2 regions of the Paenibacillus xanthanilyticus genome follow, and region 1 is predicted to be linked to the other one. Evidence: riboswitches for the same ligand, from Rfam matches in the RefSeq annotation. Region 1 holds a riboswitch; the other holds the start of a gene.
What was found. A riboswitch is a leader RNA that binds a small molecule or an ion and turns the genes downstream of it on or off. The one in region 1 is predicted to bind cyclic di-GMP.
Positions count from the first base shown of each region.

Region 2: linked by a shared signal. The riboswitch ahead of ACFSKT_RS15880 (putative bifunctional diguanylate cyclase/phosphodiesterase) and the one ahead of ACFSKT_RS19400 (HD-GYP domain-containing protein) in region 1 are both predicted to bind cyclic di-GMP.

Region 1 is NZ_JBHUHA010000002.1:501,833-509,786, forward strand. Features, by position in the region: gene ACFSKT_RS19385 (rhamnogalacturonan acetylesterase) at 1-947, opposite strand, end outside; gene ACFSKT_RS19390 (AraC family transcriptional regulator) at 1,182-2,054, shown strand; gene ACFSKT_RS19395 (glycoside hydrolase family 27 protein) at 2,164-3,450, shown strand; gene ACFSKT_RS19400 (HD-GYP domain-containing protein) at 3,514-4,113, opposite strand; cyclic di-GMP riboswitch class II at 4,193-4,275, opposite strand; gene zwf (glucose-6-phosphate dehydrogenase) at 4,451-5,968, opposite strand; gene ACFSKT_RS19410 (catalase) at 6,226-7,785, opposite strand.
Region 2 is NZ_JBHUHA010000001.1:3,694,941-3,702,894, reverse strand. Features, by position in the region: gene ACFSKT_RS15885 (ABC transporter substrate-binding protein) at 1-706, opposite strand, end outside; gene ACFSKT_RS15880 (putative bifunctional diguanylate cyclase/phosphodiesterase) at 703-3,366, opposite strand; cyclic di-GMP riboswitch class I at 3,456-3,537, opposite strand; gene ACFSKT_RS15875 (VOC family protein) at 3,832-4,209, shown strand; gene ACFSKT_RS15870 (sigma-54 interaction domain-containing protein) at 4,285-6,033, opposite strand; gene ACFSKT_RS15865 (proline dehydrogenase family protein) at 6,510-7,424, shown strand; gene pruA (L-glutamate gamma-semialdehyde dehydrogenase) at 7,439-7,954, shown strand, end outside.

The sequences.
Region 1 (7,954 bases):
TTGGACGCCTCCTCGCCAAGCTCTTCGTAGAGCCGCTTGCTCTTGGCCGCCAAATCGATCAGCGGAACGCTTTCTTCCTGAGCAAGCTCCTTCACGGCGACAAGATAATCGCCATGCGTATCGGCGAGCTGGCCGCCCGGCTCGTAATACCTACGGTGTACCGAAGTGATCAAGATCGGCGTCATCCCTAGCGCCCTCGCCCGCTCGACGTAGATCCGCAAATGTTCCTTGTAAGTCGAGAAGGGCTCGGTTCGTCTCAACTCATCGTACTTCTGATCATTATGGCCGAATTGGATAAGCAGCAGATCGTTCGCCCGCGCTTCCTTGAGCAGCGTATCCAGCCGACCCTCCAGGATAAAGCTTCGGGAGCTGCGGCCCGAAGCGGCATGGTTGGCAACGGCCGCATCCCCTTTGAAATACATCGGCAGCATCTGTCCCCAGCCCGCATACGGCTCCCCTTCGGGCGGCTGATCCGCCACGGTCGAATCGCCGGCCAAATAGAGCGTGAATACCTCTTCGGACGGGGCGATCGTCAGCGCGTTAATGCGAGGGGCCAGGCCCGAGAACGCCAACCATAAGATGCCTTCTTCCACTCTAACCGCCGCGGAGACGCGCACGAATTCGCCCGCGGCCGCGCGCGCCTGGCGGAACAACATCCGACCCAAGCCGTATTTCACGGTCGTCGACGTCTCGTGGAGCGCATCGCCCATGATGAACGCTACGACGTAAGCGCCATTCGGCAGGTCGACCCGAAACACCGCTTCATGCGGGATGCAGAAATCGCGGCATAACGGTCCGCCTTCGCCCCGATCACGCGCGCTGACCCTTTCCGTACGTACGAATCCCCAGCCCACTGCCGGCGTGTAGACCGCGTTCTCGTCGATTTTAATATAACCGGACTCCGGTTCGCCGATGCCAAAATCAAAATTCAGCTGCTTCTTGCTCATGGATACCGTCCCTCCTTAATCTGTCTATCTAGACAGCATAGCGTCAGACTCGTCAATAAGAGAAGCCGATTTTCCGACCGATTGTAATCAAAATTCAGATGAATCACCGGCGTCAACCGTCGGCCGCCTCTTCGTCTCTTCCATTGAATGCCGCAAAGGGATGTTGTACGCTAGGCGAAGGCGGTCACCCGCATCGGAACGGAACACCAGTAGATGGAGGAAAGGAGCTTCGGGATGGGCAACCAGGATTATGGCAGCTACGGCTTTCGGTTCGCGGAGAAAGAGCAGCTCCCGCTGCTCGGTCTCTACGCCCTCGGCTATGAGCGCGCATGGCCAGACTACGAGTGGGACGGACGCAAACGCGTGGACGGACCGCTCTATTTGCTGCAGTATACCGTATCGGGATGGGGAGAGCTCCATATGGAGGGGCAGACGCGCAAAATCGGGCCAGGCGAAGCATTCCTCGTCGATATTCCGGGCGATCACCGTTACGCGCTGCCTAAGGAAAGCGAAGAGTGGACGTTTTATTTCATTTTGTTCCGGCAGAAGCATGCGGAAGCGCTATGGTCCAGCATCGTATCGCGCTTGGGTCACGTGGTCCGCTTCGACAAGGATAGCCCCGCCATGCGCGTGCTCATCGCGGCCTTCGCGGATGCCGCGGCCGGTCGCATTACCGACGCTTATTCTGCCTCTTCGCTGGTCTATCGGCTGCTCATGGAATTGGCCCGGCATGAACGCGACAAGCCCGCGCATGTACTGCCGCCTCCCGTACAGCAAGCCATCGCTTATATGCAAGCCAGCTACGGTTCTCCGATCAGTATCGCGCAGGTGGCGGAGGTGGCTGGCGTGTCCAAATATCATTTTATCCGGCTCTTCGCGCGCGAAACCCGTTATACGCCGCTCGACTACTTAACGCGCCTGCGCATACAGCGCGCGGCCGAGCTGCTGCAGAGCACCGATTGGGTGCTCGATCGCATCGCGCGGGAATGCGGCTTCGCCTCGGGCAGCTATTTCAGCAAAGTATTTCGCCAATGGGTCGGCTGCACGCCCGGCGAATACCGGCTGGGGCGCGACGTGCTTGCCGCCAGGCAGCTGACGTTCGATTGAGCAATATTTTACATAATGGCGCAATTCATTAGGATGGATGAATGACTAGCTATCGATTACGCTTACAACAGAAGCGCAATATTATCGATAGAAGGAGCTGTTTGCTAGCATGAATCATCATCGTATCGCTCAGACGCCCCCAATGGGTTGGAACAGCTGGGACTGCTACGGCGCCGCCGTCCGGGAGGAAGAAATCCGAGCCAACGCCGACTATATGGCCCGTTACCTCAAGCCGCATGGCTGGGAATACATCGTCGTCGATATCCAATGGTCCGAGCCCGGCGCCGTCTCTTCCGCCTATCGGCCGTTCGTGCCGCTCGAGATGGATGAATATTCCAGATTGATTCCCGCCGCGAACCGATTCCCCTCCGCCGCCGGCGGCAAAGGCTTCAAGCCGCTCGCCGATTATGTCCATGGACTTGGCCTGAAGTTCGGCATTCATATTATGCGGGGCATTCCGCGCCAAGCGGTCCATGCGAATACGCCGATTCTCGGCTCGGAGGAAGGCGCTCGCGATATCGCCCACCCCAATTCCATCTGTCCGTGGAATACGGACATGTACGGTCTCGACCCGGCCAAAGCCGGCGCCCAAGCCTATTACGATTCGTTATTCCAGCTGTATGCCGAATGGGAAGTCGATTTCGTCAAGGTAGACGACATTGCGGCTTCTCGCCTGTACGGCATTCATGCCGAGGAGATCGCGATGATCCGCCGGGCGATCGACCGCTGCGGACGGGAGATGGTGCTCAGCCTCTCGCCGGGTCCGGCGCCGCTCGAATACGCCGACCATTTGGCGGCGAACGCCAACATGTGGCGGATGACGGACGACTTCTGGGACATCTGGCCGCTGTTGTACAACATGTTCGAGCGCTGCGAGAAGTGGGCGCCACATGTCAAGGAAGGCTGCTGGCCGGATTGCGACATGCTGCCGCTCGGCCATCTCGGCATCCGCTCCGTCGACGGGGGAGGGGCCGACCGCTGGACGCGGTTCACGAAGGACGAGCAGGTGACGATGATGTCGCTGTGGGCGATCTTCCGCTCCCCGCTCATGATGGGCGGCGAGATGCGCGACAACGACGAGTGGACGCTGGGTCTGTTGACGAACGACGAGGTGCTGCACCTGCACCGCAGCAGTCGAGGCGCCAGACAAGCTGCGCGCGAGCAGGACCGGATCGTATGGAGCGCGTTCGACGAGCAGGGCAACGCCTACGCCGCGCTGTTCAATGCGACCGACGAGCCCTCGCTCGTCACCGCCAGCTTCGGGCAGCTGGGCATCGACGGTCCGCGCCGCGTCCGTGACCTATGGGCGCGCCAGGATGAAGACATCGCAGAAGATGAGATCGCGTTCACGATTCCTGCGCATGGCGCCAAGCTGGTACGGCTCACCCCGCTATAACATGGAAAGGAAGGAAGCCCCTTCGGCAGCCGGCGGCGATCGGCTTGTCAAAGGGGCTTCTTTTCATGATGAGGGTTGGTTTCCGTTTTGAATATGGGCGCAGAACAACCGGACAATCTCGGGATCATACAGTGTGCCTTGGCAGCGGATTAATTCATCCAGCGCTTCATCCACGGTCTTGACGAGCTGGTAACTCCGGTTGCCCGTCATCGCGTCGAAGCTATCGATCACCCGAATGATGCGGACTTGCGCCGGGAGTTCCAACGTTCGCGAATTGTATGGGTAGCCCGTGCCGTCCGTATTCTCGTGATGCATCGTGATGATGTCGGACATTACGATATTGCTCGCCACGAGCTCGCGCACGAACTCCATCCCGTACAGCGGATGTTTACGAATTTCGTGCCATTCCTCGTCCGTCAGCCGTGATTTCTTGTTCAGGATGTCGCTTGGAATCTTAAGCTTGCCGATATCGTGCAGCAGCGCGGAATGGAAAAACCGTTCGCGATCCGTGCGCCGCATGTTCAGATGACCTGCAAACCAATCACAATATTCCGCCACCCGCATCGAATGTGCGTAAGTTCCGATGTCGTGTTGTTCCAGCCGGGCCAGCAATGTTAAGATTTCCGGGTCAACGACTTCCATCGACATCCGCAGTCTGCTCATCGCTCGCCCTCCGTTTCAACTATGCCTACGTTCATTGTGCTTGCTCCCCGTTAATAGCGTAACAAAAAAAACCGACGCAGTCGCCACTGGTCGGTTGCACTACTCGCTCCCAATCTCCCAAGTGCCCAGGTAAAGAAGATTGATCATCGCATCCATGTCCGTTTTTAGTTGTTGTCTACATGTTCGACATAGCCGGCTCGATTCCTCCAAGGTTAAACCAATATTTTTTATTGCATTAAATGGAATTAATGGAATTAAATTATTTCACACCCACAGAAAAATGAAGCCCCGTACGTCGTCATCGCTTCGTACGGGGCTTCCACGTTATAGAAGTGCGTTAAAATTGCACGCCCGCTGTCTCGGCCAGCTTGCGCTCTTCCTGCGTCGCCGTCAGCTGCTCATCATGCCACCAATGGAACCCGTCCTGTTCCAAGAGGCGGTCGGCCGCTTCCGGACCGTTCGAGCCTGCCGCATAGGTATGCAGCGGAAGTTCATTACGCTCGAACGCGTTCAAGATCGGCTGCACCCACTGCCAAGCCAGCTCCACTTCGTCCCAATGGGCGAAGAAGGTGGAATCGCCGCGCATCATATCCGCAATCAGCGTCTCGTAGGCTTCCGGCACATCCTTCTCGTCCACAGCCGTGTGAATTTGGACCGGTTCGATTTTGCCGTTGAGCGGATTCTTCATATTGAGTTGGAACGTTACGCCCGCTTCCGGCCCGATATCGATCGTCAGCAGATTCGGCGCGGTCGTCTCGTTCGTGCGGGAGAATTTGTCCGCCGGGTCCTTGAATTCGATGACGATCCGAGTCGACTTCCCTGCCAGCCGCTTGCCGGTACGAATATAGAACGGCACTTCGCTCCAGAAATAATCGTCGATCCACAATCTTGCCGCGATGTACGTGTCGGTGGTCGAGGCTGGGTTCACCCCAGGCTCCTCCGTATACCCCGCGACCTGCTTCCCGCCGATCTGACCGGCCGTATACTGCCCGCGCACGACACTCGTCTCGACGCCCTCATGTTGAAGCGGGCGCAGCGCCTCCATCACTTTGCGTTTCTTGAAGCCGACTTCCTCGGCTGTGCTGTGCTTCGGCAGCTGCATCGCCAGCATCATGAGCATTTGAAGCATGTGGTTCTGGAACATATCGCGGACCGCGCCGGAATGATCGTAATATTCCGCCCGGGTCTCTACGCCGACCGTCTCGGCCGCCGTGATCTGCACGTTGGCCACGTAACGGTTGCGCCACAGCGCTTGAAGCACAGGGTTGGAGTATTCGAGCACCTCCAGATTCTGCACCATCGGCTTGCCGAGATAGTGGTCGATGCGGAAAATCTCTTTCTCCTCGAATGCCTGCGCCAAGCTTGCGTTGAGGATGCGCGCGGATTCGAGGTCATGGCCGAACGGCTTCTCGATGACGAGCCGCTTCCAGCCGGATACGCGGCTTAAGCCGCTCTCCTGCAAATTCGCCACGATCGTGCCGAACAGCTCCGGCGCGACGGACATGTAGAATACCCGGTTCTCTGGCAGCACGAACCGCTGCTCGCGTTCCTCGATGCGCGAAGCCAGCTTCGCGTAATCGGACAGCTCGTTCACGTTCAGCTCGCTGTAGCCGATGTGCTCCAAGAAGTCGCGGACCGCGGACTCATCCGCTGCGGGTCTTCTCGAGAAGGCACGCAGCGATTGGGCGACCTGGCTGCGGAATTCGTCTTCACTCAGCTTGCGCCGGCCAAGACCGATAAGTTGAAAGGACTCCGGCAATTTCCGGTCCAGATATAAATTGTAAATCGCGGGGAATATTTTGCGTTTCGCCAAATCGCCAGTGGCGCCGAATAGTACAAACGTCATTGCATCCATAGTCGTTTCCCTCCGAGCGGCTTCTCATCGCCGTTGTTTCTCTCTATGCTACTCAGAATACCACCGCATACCGGAAGCTTCATGAAGAGTTGATGAAGGCATTATGAAGGGTTTATGAAGATGTCACAATTCCGACACAATTGATAACAAGGCGTTCAACGGCCTTAAATACGCGAAAACAGGCACAATTCCGGATGGAATCATGCCTGTTCGGATTAATGCGCTCGTGCGTGCGCTTGTGAACCCTATCCAAAAATTTAATACCCATCCGTTCCGCGCGCATTGTCCTTCGCATATTGCGATGCCTGCGTTTCGTCCGCCGAGCCGCTGCCGGCTTGCGCGTCCGCATGCTTGAGACCTTCCGCGACGCGGCGGCCGTAATCGGCATCCGCCTGCGTGAAATAGCCGATCATTCGCTCCCGGATATCCGGCTTGCATACCTTGAGCGCGCCGACGAGATTCTCGATCAACTCGTCGCGCTCCCAATCTTCGAACGCCCGGTACGTGTCTCCTGCCTGCCCGAAGTCGTTCGTTCGCTCGATGCGCTGGCGAACCAGGTTCGCGTTATAATGAGGCTCGTGGTCCTTGCCGGCCTTCGGCGCTTCCTTCAGTCCGCCCAGGGAGGAAGGCTCGTAGTTGACATGCGGGTTTTGGCCTGGCGCCAAGTCCACCTTGTATTCCATCTGCCCGTCGCGCTGGTTGGTGGCAACATGCGTCTTCGGCGCGTTGATCGGCAGCTGGAGATAGTTCGCCCCGACGCGGTAGCGCTGCGTATCCGAATACGAGAGCGTGCGGCCCTGAAGCATTTTGTCATCGGAGAAATCCAACCCGTCGACGAGGACGCCCGTACCGAACGCGGACTGCTCTACCTCGTTGAAGTAGTTCTGCGGGTTGCGGTTCAGCGTCATTTTGCCCACTTTCAGGAAAGGGAATTTCTCGGGCGGCCACAGCTTCGTCGGATCAAGCGGATCGAAGTCCAATTCCGGATGCTCGTCGTCGCTCATGATTTGCACGCACAGCTCCCACTCCGGATAATCGCCGCGTTCGATCGCATCGTATAGATCCTGGGTCGCGTGCTCGGTATGCGTCGCCTGAATTTTCTCGGCGTCCTTCTGCAGCAAGTTTTTGATCCCCTGCTTCAGCGGTTCCCAATGGTATTTGACCAGCACGCCGACGCCCTCGCGGTTCACCCACTTGTAGGTATTGACCCCGGAGCCCTGCATCTGGCGGTAATTCGCCGGAATGCCCCAAGGCGAGAACAAGAACGTCACCATATGCGTCGCTTCCGGCGACAAGGAGAGGAAGTCGAACATCCGCTCGGGATCGTTCAAATTGTTGACGGGGTCCGGCTTGAAGGAATGAACCATGTCCGGGAATTTCAGCGGATCGCGGATGAAAAATATTTTCAGATTGTTGCCGACCAGATCCCAGTTGCCGTCCTCGGTATAAAATTTCACCGCGAAGCCGCGCGGATCGCGCAGCGTCTCCGGGGAATGGCCGCCGTGCACAACGGTCGAGAACCGCACGAACACCGGCGTCTGCTTGCCCGCTTCCTGGAACAGCTTGGCGCGCGTGTATTTGGCGATCGGCTCGTCGCCGACCTTCCCGTACGCCTCGAATACGCCGTGCGCGCCAGCGCCTCGAGCGTGCACGACGCGCTCCGGAATGCGCTCGCGGTCGAAGTGGGTGATTTTCTCGATAAACTGGTAATTTTCCAGCGTCGTCGGGCCCCGGCTGCCGACCGTGCGAACATTCTGATTGTCGCTGACCGGATGCCCCTGGCGCGTCGTTAACGTCTGATTGTTGTCGCTGCTCATGGATCTGCTCACCTTCACTGTCTGTGGATTAGATAACCGTACGTTAGGATGACCCAACTTTGGAACTCATATCCAGACGAAGCGGAGTGTCCCCGAAGAACGCGCGATATAAATGGAACGCGGGCAACCGAACAATAGCTTTGCGGTAGTAGAAAGCTGGTCCGCGACT
Region 2 (7,954 bases), on a different contig from region 1:
GCGTGCGCTCGAAGTTCAAGACGATCTCCGGGTCCCACTGCGTCAAATAGATGCCGTCCTGCTTCAGCGTCTTGGCCATGTTCAGCCAGTTGTCCTTGTCGGCCATATAATCGCCGAGCGCCTTCGGTTCGGAAGGGAAGCCGTATTTGTCCATGATATCCTTGCGGTAGTAGGTGACGATCGGCGAGCTGGAGAGCGGGAAGCCGACGAGTCGTTTCCGATCCAGCGACATATTGCTCCGCCATAACGCTTCGCTGAAATCCTTCTCGTATTGACCGGCGTTATATGGCGGATCGAGCAGGTTCTCCACGCCTTTGATCGAGGAGAAGGAGCCGAACTGCGCGCTGTCCACGAGCATGACGTCCGGCACGTCGCCGTCGGCCAGCGCCTGCAGGAACTCGTTCTCGTACGAGGCGTACAGGAAGTCCTTCACCGTCACCTTCACGTTTGGATACAGCTTCTGGAACTGCGGGATCAGCTTGTCAAAGCCTTTATAGTACACCCATAGCGTCAGCTCCGCGCTGATGTTCGGGTCAATCTCCTGCGTCTTGTCCGCGCCTTCCGCAGGCGGCATCGCGGACGTGGATTCGTTCTCCGCGCCGAGCTGCTTCGTCCCGGTGCCGGAGGCGAAGCAGCCGGCCAGCCCGACGGCGAGTACAGCGGTGATCAGCGTCAAGCCCAAGCGGCGCATGCTGCGATTTCTCATGATATTTCCTCCCGATCTTCCTTGGCGTAGGCTTGCAGGAAGGATGCGAATTCTTCCGCCGGCAGCGGCCGGCTAAGCCAATAGCCCTGTGCTTCTTCGCACTCTAGCTTCTCGATATATCGATAATCCTCCAGGGTCTCAATGCCTTCGACGACGACGTGCAGCTGCAGACTGCGCAGCAGCTCGGCGATGGCGCCGACGATGCGGGACTTCTTGGGATCGTTCACGATCCCTTTCATGAACGTGCGGTCAAGCTTGACCTCGTCGACGGGCAGACGCTGCAGCTGGTTCAAGGACGAATAGCCGGTGCCGAAATCGTCGATGGAGACGCGAAGGCCGAGCGCCCGGAGCGCCTCGAGCTGCGCGACGACTTTGTCGGGATTGCGGATGAAGATGCCCTCCGTAATCTCGAGCGTCAGCAGAGAGAGATCCATCCCCGTCTCATCGGCGATCGACCGAATCAGCTGCGGAAGCTCGCCCTGTTCGAAATGGCGGCCGGAGATGTTGACGGCGACCGGCAGCGGCGGCATGCCCTGCCGCGTCCAGACGCGGTTCTGCCGGCAGGCTTCCCGGATGACCCAGGCGTCGATCTCGGCGATCAAGCCGGAGGTTTCCGCAAGCGGGATGAAGCGGTCCGGCGGGATGAGGCCGAGATTCGGGTGATACCAGCGGATGAGCGCTTCGGCGCCGCTGATTCGCCCGGTGGCGACCGCCACCTTCGGTTGGTAATGGAGCTTGAACTCGCCGGAGCGGATCGCGATCCGCAGACCGTTTTCCAGCTGCATCTTCTCCGCGAGGTATCGGTTCATCTCGTCGTCGAAGAAGCGATAGCAGCTGGTCCCTTGTTCTTTCGCCTGATACATCGCCATATCCGCATGCTTCAGCAGGGAATCGTGATCGCGGCTGTCCCGCGGGTAGACGCTGATGCCCAAGCTGACGGATATGTAAAGCTCGGTTCCCGCGATCATAATGGCGTCGTTGAACGTGCGGCAGATCGCGTCCGCCGTCTCGTGCAGCAGCGCCTCGTCCTCATAGACGAGCACGACGACGAACTCGTCGCCGCCGAGGCGGAAAATGCGGCATTGCCCGGACTCGTAGCGGGCGAACCGCTCGGCCACCCGCTGCAGCAGCTCGTCGCCCGCGGCATGGCCCATCGTATCGTTGATCTGCTTGAACCGGTTCAAGTCCGCGAACATGACCGCCACCGACTGGCCGGCGCTTCGTTCGCTTTGTTGATGCTCCTCCAGCACGCGCAGCAGGTGATTGGAGAAGTGAAGCCGGTTCGGCAAGCCGGTCAGACCGTCGTAGTACGCCAAATGCTGGAGCTTCTCTTCGGAGACCATCAGCTTGGCGGTCTGGTCCTTGAGCTTGCTGTTCGCGTCCGACGATTCCTGGAACAGCCGGAACAAGTCGCGCGACATATGCTGGAAGTTCTGAATGAGCGAGTTGAATTCGATAATGCCGCTTGTCGGCCATTCGAGCGTCTCCATCCTTTTGAGCCGGTCGGGCAAGTTCGCGGTGGTGGCTGCTAGCTCCGTAATCGTGCCGGTGAGCATGCGACCAAACAGCAGCACGAGCAGGGTGACCCCGAGCGCGCACAGCATCAGGTTCAGGAAATGGTAGAAATATTCCTCGTAGATCGAGTCGAGGAACGGACCGAGCGGCGTATCGATGTAGATCGTCATGGACGCCTGCGGGACTTCCTGAATATACAGATAACCCGCATCCTGCCAGGTTTGACGCGTATGGGCATTGGCCGGCAAGGTCAGGTAGAACCGGTCGTTGAATTGCTTCTTGACATCGGCTTGAAGCCGGGTGAACTTCAGCCCGTAAGGAGAGCCCTGGGTATCGGCGATGATCCGGTTCTTGTTGTCGGTCACGGTGATGAGCGACATGCCTTCGCTCGTGTATTTGTTAATCATGTTCTGCAAGTAGCCGATCTGGATATCCGACCCGAGCTTCACGGAGCGGTATTCCTCGGCGGTCCAGCGGCCCAGCTCTTCCTTGATGCTGCTGGCCGTGCCTTCCGACTGGTGAAGCGTATTGCGTTCCAGCGTGTCGGTAATGTTGGCGCTGCCGATGGACAAGTACATGAGATAGGGAACGAAGATCATGAAGAGCGTGAAGTGGGCCAGCGCTTGCTTCAGGTGGATCGGCTGCTTCGTCCTTGGGGCGATGCGGATCCAGACCGGCAAATATTTGACGACGATGCCGGCCAGCGTGGCGTTGATCATGCTGTTGGCGGCGCCGACGAGCAGGGCCAGCACGATTTCGGATGTTTGATGATCAGTGACGTGCAGGATGAACGCCGCCGGGAGGGCGATGACCGCCCAGAAGCAGGCGTCCCAGAAGAAAAGGGGCTTGGCGCTGTTGCGGCTTAACAGTCCGACGGCCAGCAGCTCGGCAAGATGAACGAGCACGAAGGGGGAGTGACCGAATGCGAGCATGCAGGCGCCATAGACCGTCAGCGCGCCAAGCGCCACGTAGCGGAGCTGAAGCAGGCCGATGGAGGCGAACAGCAACACGCTGCCGAAGGAAAGCGAAATGCCGTAGACGAGGGAAAGCGGCTGGCTCTCGATGGCGACGGCCAATAGGACGACGGCGATGAAAATGGCCCATTTGCGAGCATTGAGATGGGAAAGTAGAGCTTGTCCCTCCACGATGGGTCCTCCTGCACGGTGAATTTGGACATAAAAAAATCAGGGAAATGCCATGGGCATTCCCCTGATTCGAAGTTCGTTCAAGAGATGGTAGCAACCCGGCGATCATACTTGGATTTCAGATCCGTGGCTTTGCGTCCTATGCTTTCGCATAGTTTGCCCGATATGTTGATTCATGAATGACTAGGCTGCTAGGTTGTAGGTCATAAGACTTGGTAGGTCAATTGTAGTGGAAATGGAAAGGCAACTCAATGGTAATTGTTGCTCGAGATTATCATTTCTGTGCAACCTTCCTTTTTTCCTGCCGGCCTAAAAAAAAGTTTGTGTTCACCGCCGAACTCAACGAGAAGCTGCCGAAAGGACCATGTTCGAAAGAGGGTGGTCTTTTACTGGATAACGTTGTAAAATCAGTATGAAATGAAACTGTGTTTTGTAGAGTGAAACTGAAAATGGGGGGCGAATGGGATGGCATTTCAATTCGACGGTATCGATCACGTGCAGTTGGCGGCGCCGGAAGGCTGCGAGGACGCGGCGCGGCGTTTCTTCGGCGGATTGCTCGGGTGGCCGGAAATTCCGAAGCCGGAGCCGCTGCGAGCCCGAGGCGGAGCATGGTTCCAATGCGGCGCGCATCAGGTGCATGTCGGCGTGCAAAAGGACTTCGTCCCGGCGGCCAAGGCGCATCCGGCTTTCCGTGTCCGGGGGCTGAACCAGCTTAAAGCCCAACTGCAAGGCCGGGGGGTAATCGTCATGGACGACGATGCGCGGGCGGAGGAAGGCGTCGGGAGGTTTTACGTCCAGGATCCGTTCGGCAACCGTCTGGAGTTCATGGAGCGGATGCGATAAAGCAGTACGCAAAAAGAGTCCGGAAAGCATGATTCATGCTTCCCGGACTCTTTTTGGCATGCGTGCCGATATCGCTTAGCTCAGATGAAACTCCTTCATCTTATTATACAGCGTCCCGCGCGAGATGCCGAGCAGCTTGGCGGCGGCGCTCTTGTTGCCGAACGTCTTGGCGAGCGCCTCCTCGATGAGCGCGATCTCGTCCTCTTGCGTGAGCGCGGGCTTGAGCGCCTTGCGTTCGTGGTAGAAGCCGGATTCCTCGTCCGGGGCGGCATCGCGCTGCAGCTGATCGCGCTGGAGCGCTTCCGGCAGCAGCTCCATCGTGATTTGCTCGCCATCGCATAGAATGATGCACCGCTCGATGACGTTGCGCAGCTCCCGCAGATTGCCCGGCCACTGATAGCTCATAAGGGCCACCATGACGCCCGGATCGAATACCGGGATCGGCTTCTGGTATTGAAGCGCATAATCGCGGACGTAGAGCTGGGCCAGCGACGGGATGTCCTCCTTGCGCTCGCGCAGCGGCGGGATGGCGATCGAGACGATATTGAACGCATAGTACAGATCGTCCCGGAATGCTCGCGCCGCGACCATGTCGGCCAGCAGCTGATCCGTCGCGGCGACGACGCGCGCCTCGATGCGGACGGGCGTTTCCGCGCCGCTGCGGGTGACCATCCGGGTCTGCATCGCCTGATAGAGCTTCGCCTGAATGTCCACGGGAAGCTTGTCGATCTCATTGAGGAACAGCGTTCCGCCTCCGGCGGCTTCGAGCGCGCCCGCTTTGCCGGTATCCTGGCCTGAGAAGGTGCCGCCTTGATAGCCGAACAGCTCGATGTCGAGCAAGCCGGGCGGGATAGAGCCGCAGTTGACGATGACGAACGGCTGGCCGGCGCGCGGACTCGCCTGATGGATCGCCGTCGCGAACTGCTCCTTGCCCGTGCCGGATTCGCCGACGAGGAGGAACGGCGCCGAGGCGCCGGCGACCTTGCGCGCGAGGGTGATCGCCTTGTTGATCGCGCCGCCCTTGCCCTTGATGCCGGCGAACGGATCGTCGCTGCTGCCGGCCAGCTCGGCCGGCGCGGCCTGCACGGTCGTCAGCTCGTCGTTCAGCTTCACCAGATGCGTAATGTCCTGCTCGGTCGCGATGCTCGCGATAATGCGTCCGTTCATGTCGTAGATGGGAGAAGCGTTAATGAGGACGTGCGTATCCGGCCGAGGGCGATGGTACGCGCCGCGCAGCATCCGGCCCTCGTCGAGAATGCGCAGCACCATGAGCGCTTCGGGATCGAAATGCTCGCCGATCCGCCGGCCGAGAATCTCTTCCTTCGGGATGCCGTAGATCTCCTCCGCGTTGCTGTTCCAGCAAATAACGGAGCCGCTCCGGTCGACGACGGTGACGGCATCGGTCACTGTCTCGGCGAGCGTGGCGAAATACGCGTCCAGCCGCTGCAGCTCGCCAAGCACTACGCGCACGAGGCTGCCGAGCGGGCACGAGCCGAGCAGCGCGCCGTTCTCATCCTGCACGATGATCAGCCGGGAGACGTCGTCCGGGATATCCGCCAGCGCCGCGTTCAGCGCGCGAAGGTCGTTCGTATACGGCAGCATGAACGAGGCGAGATGTGTTTTGTCGGCGACATACTCGCCGACGGTTCCGCCCAAGTCGCCTTGGAAATAGCAGAGGTCCTTGGGCGTGAACACGTAGGAGCGCCCATTGGCCGTCACGCAGGCGTCCAGGCCGCGGCGGAGCAGCAGGATCAATTCTTCAAGGCCGGCTTGCGGGTGCAGCGTCTCGAAAGAATGGATCGGTAATTGTTCAATCTTGAACATCGTTAACCTCGCATCATATGTATATTTCTATAAATTTACCATGCGCCCTTTATCATTTACAACAAGGAAGCTCGGAATTCGACCATAACTTTCTAATGGGTCGACTGTTTAATGATGAACACGAAGTAGCACGAGTATGGCAGAGCTGTCGGGGCGAAAGTGGGGGAGACGGCCCGTTCTACACAATCCAATGGTCACAATTACGCCACGACTAATCGGAAGTCAAGCGCACGGACGCGTTGCGGAACACGCTTATGGTTTAGTTCTAGGACATCCTTTAGGCGGTAGTATGTATGAGTCTGCGTCGTTTGGGGAGTCTCGCCTGGGGAATGCGGCTTCTTTTATGGGTATATATGTTCAAATTTGTACATATTCATTACTAATATGGTATATGTGTTCAATTTTAAATTATCAATGTACAATGTGAACATATTGTGTATAATCGGAGTATAACGTGTTAAGGCAGGGGTGACACCATGGAAACGGTTATGCGGAATATGTTTCTGAAGCTGGCGAAGAACCGCCCGGCGAACAAACTGGCGAAACGGTATGGGCTGCGCTTCGGCGCGCAGCGCTTCGTGGCGGGGGAGACGATCAAGCATTCGATCGATGCGGTCAAGCAGTTGAATGCCAGCGGGCGCGTGGTGACGCTCGACCACCTGGGCGAGTTCGTGTTCACGGAGGAGGAAGCGAAGGAATCCGCCACGATGTGTCTGCTCACGCTCGACGCGATCCATCAAGCGGGCGTGACGGCGAACCTGTCGCTCAAGATGACGTCGCTCGGTCTCGATATTAGCCGCGAGCTGTGCATGCGGAATATGCGGGATATTCTGACCCGCGCGCGGTCGTACGGCAATTTCGTCCGCATCGACATGGAGGATTACGCGCACTGCCAGATGTCGCTCGATATATACCGCGAGCTGCGCCAAGAGTTCGACAACGTGGGCATCGTCATTCAGGCGTACCTGTACCGGACGGAGCAGGACATCGCCGACCTGAACGAGCTCAAGGCGAACCTACGCCTCGTGAAGGGCGCCTACAAGGAATCGCCGAAGGTCGCGTTCCCCGAGAAGGCGGACGTCGACAACAACTTTAAGACCATCATTCGCCAGCATCTGCTCAACGGTAATTATGCCGCGATCGCGACGCATGACGAGGCGATGATTCAATACGCCAAAGAGATCGTACGGGAATATGGTATACCAAACGACCGTTTCGAATTCCAGATGCTCTACGGCATTTGCGAGGATTTGCAGAAGAAGCTGGTCGCCGAAGGCTACAAAGTGCGCGTCTACGTTCCGTACGGGAACGATTGGTTCGGTTATTTCATGCGCCGCTTGGCGGAACGTCCCGCCAATGTCTGGTTCGTGCTCAAAAATATGTTTAAATAAGGAGTGTTCCATACATGAGTATCCTTACGAAAAACGAAACGTTCCGCAATGAGCCGTTCGTCAACTTCGCGCTGGAAGAGAACAAGCAGGCGATGGAAGCGGCCATCGCCAAAGTGAAAGCGCGTCTAGGCCGCGAATTGCCTCTGCATATCGGCGCGGAGAAAATTTTCACGGATGCAAAAATCAAATCGATCAACCCGGGCAACGTGGATGAAGTGATCGGTTACGTGAGCAAAGCGGATCAATCGCTCGCCGAACAGGCGATGCAGAAGGCGCTCGCCACGTTCGAGACGTGGAAGAAGGTGCCGGCCGCCGAGCGCGCCGAATACTTGTTCAAGGCCGCGGCGATCATGCGCGAGCGCAAGCACGAGTTCTCCGCGATGATGGTGCTCGAAGCGGGCAAAAACTACGCGGAAGCGGATGCCGACACGGCGGAAGCGATCGACTTCATGGAATTCTACGCGCGCGAAATGCTGCGCCTCGCGGCGATCAACGAGCACCAGCCGCTGACGCCTGTCGCCGGCGAGGAC